DNA from 2 places in the Neorhizobium sp. T25_27 genome. Region 1 is predicted to be linked to the other one. Evidence: predicted binding sites of a transcription regulator. Region 1 holds the regulator's gene; the other holds the start of a gene.
What was found. Region 1 encodes PhoB, which activates phosphate uptake and scavenging genes when phosphate is short. Its sites were predicted from a motif close to TGTCATNNANCTGTCAT; they were not measured.
Positions count from the first base shown of each region.

Region 2: a site for PhoB is predicted at 942-958, ahead of C5J24_RS17605 (esterase-like activity of phytase family protein). Genes of this name have one in related genera too.

Region 1 is NZ_PVBJ01000005.1:208,116-210,305, forward strand. It holds gene C5J24_RS16660 (winged helix-turn-helix domain-containing protein) at 108-794, opposite strand; gene phoB (phosphate regulon transcriptional regulator PhoB) at 809-1,492, opposite strand; gene phoU (phosphate signaling complex protein PhoU) at 1,514-2,190, opposite strand, start outside.
Region 2 is NZ_PVBJ01000005.1:389,199-391,388, forward strand. It holds gene C5J24_RS17605 (esterase-like activity of phytase family protein) at 1-893, opposite strand, end outside; gene hupB (DNA-binding protein HupB) at 1,074-1,349, opposite strand; gene lon (endopeptidase La) at 1,550-2,190, opposite strand, start outside.

The DNA of each region.
Region 1 (2,190 bases):
GGATCCAACGCCGACGCCCACAGCAAACCCGCCAGCTTCCATGGCTATGATCCGCCGGCGGCATGAGACGGTCAGGATAAAGGTGAGCCTCGAGGCCAATGGGGGCGTCAGAAATCGCCCAATGCGTATCCGGCGCCGCGCACGGTCCGGATCACGTTGTCGGACTTGCCGAGGCTGATGACTTTGCGGAGCCGGCCGATATGGACGTCGATGGCGCGTTCATCGACGGTCGTGTCGTCGCCCCACAGGGATGCCTTGAGCTCCGAGCGGGAATAAACCTTGCCCGGTGTCCGCATCAGGAATTCAAGAAGCTTGAACTCCTTAGGCCCGAGCTTGACCTCACGTTTCTGCCGGTGAACCCGGTGGGCCTCCCGGTCGAGCGTGAGATCGCCGACCTTGAGCATGTGGTCCAGGAGGGCGGGGTTGACGCGCCTCAGCAGGTTTTTCACACGGACAACGAGTTCGACCGGGGAAAATGGCTTCATGAGGCAATCGTCGGCGCCCGCCGCCAGCGCGATGAGGTGAAGGCCTTCGCCACCCGACGGCACAAGGAGGATGATCGGAAGGCGCGACAGGATAGGGTCGAGACGGACCTCCCGGCAGACCTCGAGACCTCGCACGCCCGGAAGATCCGAACTCATGACCAGGATATCCGGCGGAACGGCTTTCAGGCGATTTGAGATCTCGGCTCCACTTGCCAGCATCGATACGACGAAGCTGTCGGCCACGAGGGCTTTCTGCAATATCAGACGGAACGACTCGTCGTCGTCGACCAACAGGACCCGCGCGCTCATCTCGTGGCCACCAACTATGTTTCCATGGAGTATCCGGCACCGCGGACGGTGCGGATGACATCCTGCATGTTGGAGAAGTTGAGTGCCTTGCGAAGTCTTCCCACATGGACGTCGACGGTACGCTCGTCGACATAGATGTCGTGGCCCCAGACGCCGTCCAGAAGCTGCGAGCGGGAGAAGACCCGCCCTGGCGCTGCCATCAGGAATTCGAGCAGGCGGAATTCGGTCGGGCCCAGACGCACTTCGCGGCTCTTGCGGTGAACGCGATGGGTTTCCCGATCGAGTTCGATATCGCCGCAGCGGAGAACGCTGGAGAGCACCTCGGGACGGGCCCGGCGCAGCATGGCCTTGACGCGGGCCATCAGTTCCGGCGTCGAGAAGGGTTTTACCACATAGTCGTCGGCGCCGGTGGCGAGGCCGCGAACACGTTCGCTCTCCTCGCCGCGGGCCGTCAGCATGATGATCGGCAGGCGCTCCGTTTCCGGGCGCATGCGCAGCCGGCGGCAGAGTTCGATGCCGGAAACACCGGGCAGCATCCAGTCCAGGATCAGAAGGTCCGGTACCCGCTCCTGAAGCCGAATTTCGGCTTCGTCGCCCCGCAAAACGGTATCGACCTCATAACCCTCGGCTTCCAGATTGTAACGAAGAAGCACGCTCAGCGCTTCTTCGTCTTCTACGACAGCGATTTTCGGCAGCATTCTTGGCCTGCTCCGTCAGTTCTATTCAGTGATCGCGCCGAGCGTGTTCGACGAGTCGTCCTTCGGACGATCGCCTTCCGGCTGGGCGCCCGTCGTCATGTAGTAGATGGTTTCGGCGATGTTGGTGGCGTGGTCGCCGATACGCTCGATGTTCTTGGCGCAGAACAGGAGATGCGTGCAGGTGGTGATGTTGCGCGGATCCTCCATCATGTAGGTGAGGAGTTCGCGGAACAGCGAGGTGTACATCGCGTCGATTTCCTCGTCGCGGCTGCGGATCGCCTCGGCCTTTTCCGCCGAACGCGTCGCGTAGACGTCGAGGACGTCCTTGAGCTGCACGAGGGCGAGATCGGAGAGATGTTCGAGGCCGCGGGCGAGTTTGCGCGGAACGCCGGTGCCCTGAACCGCGATAACGCGCTTGGCGGTGTTCTTGCCAAGGTCGCCGACGCGCTCGAGATCGGAGGCGATGCGCAGCGAACCGACGATCTCGCGAAGGTCGGCCGCAACCGGCTGGCGGCGGGCGATCGTGATGATCGCCTTGTCGCCGATCTCGCGCTCGGCGTGATCGAGGATCACGTCGTCGGAGATGACCTTCTGCGCGAGTGCGGCGTCGGAATTGACCAGCGCGCGCACAGCGTCCGAGCACATCTGCTCGGCGAGGCCACCCATCTCGGAAATGCGGCGGCTCAGGTATTTCAGTT
Region 2 (2,190 bases), 180 kb from region 1:
TTCCAGTCGCCTTCGTTGGCGACCACGAGGCGGTTGTTGTCGAGCCACTTGACGGCGTCAGGCTCGCGCAGCGCCGAAGCCTTGCCGGTGAAGGACAGCTGGCCGTCGGTCTTGTTGTCGATGCCTTCGAGATCGGCCTTGCCGGCAGAGAAGTGGCCGGTGACCTGGCCGGTCTTGCCGTCTATGATGACGATCTCGTTGTTTTCCTGCATTGTCAGGGCAATTTCGCCATTGTCGTTGATGGCGACGAATTCCGGCTCCGGATCTTCCGGCGCGACACCGGCAAGGCCGGTCAGCGTCACGTGCTTGATCGAGGCGCAGTCGGCGGTGCCGTCCTTCAGGGAGACGATCACCAGGTCGCCGGCCGGCATCTGCGGGAGGGCGCCATCGTTGACGTCCTCGTCGCGCTCGTTCTCGATGGCGATCGCGGCAAAGGTCTTGTCCTTGGAGACGGTGATCGAGTCCGGCTGGCCGCCGAGATCGCAGGTCAGATCGACCTTCTTCGTCGCAATGTCGACGACGGCCAGGATGCCGGCCGGCTTCTGCTTGCTTTCGCCGGTGTTGACGGCGGCGAGAACCTTCTTGCCGACCGACGCAACCGAGGTCGGCTCGCCCTTGAAGGTGAGCGCGCCGAGCGCCTTCGGGGCCTTCGGATCGGTGATGTCGATGAAGCCGATCGCGCCGAGCGGGCTATCCGTATAGATGAGCGTCATGCCGTCTTCGCTGGCGGTGACGATTTCGGCCGAGCTGACGCTCAGCTTGTCCTTGTCGGCGGGAAGATTGGCGGCGACGGGGAAAGATGCGATGCGGTTGAAAACCTGCTCGGCGCTCGCCGGCACGGCGACCGAAGCAAGAAGTGCTGCGGTCAACGCGGCACGAAGTGAAAACGTCATGGGAAGCCCTCCTGTCCATGAAACACAGGTGGCTTGTGAGCCACGGTCGTGACAGGCAGATGACAGTTTTCGCATCCGGCGTCCTCGCCGGCGGAGATTAGCAATTCGTAAAAAAGGCCCGGGAAAAACCCGGGCCTTTTCAAATGCGAGACTGTAACAGGATGCCTTAAAGGCAGCGCGTTAGCTGTTGACTGCGTCCTTCAGGCCCTTGCCGGCCGAGAACTTCGGCACGTTACGTGCCGGGATGTCGACTTCGGCGCCGGTCGAAGGATTACGACCCTTGGACGCTTCGCGACGGGAAACGGAGAAGCTGCCGAAACCGGCAAGACGGATATCGCCGCCCTTCTTCAGTTCAGCCTGTACGGTCTCAAAAACGGCGTCTACAGCGGATGCGGCATCAGCCTTAGAGAGGCCGGCCTTCTCGGCCACTGCGGATACCAACTCATTCTTATTCATGTTTCCACCCCTTTCAAACGGTTTTGGAACGACTCATGTAATCGGGGCAGACAATAGTCAGGCGCCCGCCCGTGGCAACCCAAAAGCTCCGCAATCGCCTGAAAAACAAGGGGTCCGCGTTATTTTTCACAAAAAAAGCCGGCGTTTTGCCGGCTTTTTTCATTGCTGGTGCCAATTTGGCATAACCAAAAGGCTATCGATCAGTGTGCGACGGCAACGCCTGCGTCGTCCACGCCTTCGACCGTGGTGATCAGCGGCGTTTCCACCGTACCATCCCATTCGATCGCTTCCGGCTGACGGACGAGCGCGTGACGGATCACCTCACCCATGCGGGAAACCGGAATGATCTCCATGTTGTTCTTCACGTTGTCCGGAATCTCGGCCAGATCCTTGGCGTTTTCTTCCGGGATCAGAACGGTCTTGATGTTGCCGCGAAGGGCGGCAAGCAGCTTTTCCTTGAGGCCGCCGATCGGCAGCACGCGGCCGCGAAGGGTGATCTCGCCGGTCATCGCCACGTCCTTGCGAACGGGAATGCCGGTCATGATCGAGACGATCGCGGTTGCCATGCCGACACCGGCGGACGGGCCGTCCTTCGGGGTGGCACCCTCGGGAACGTGGACGTGGATGTCCGACTTGTCGAAGCGCGGCGGTTCGATGCCGAAATCCACGGCCCTGCTGCGGACATAGGATGCCGCCGCCGAGATGGATTCCTTCATGACTTCCTTGAGGTTGCCGGTGACCGTCATGCGGCCCTTGCCCGGCATCATCACGCCTTCGATCGTCAGCAGCTCGCCACCGACTTCCGTCCATGCGAGACCCGTGACCACGCCGACCTGATCCT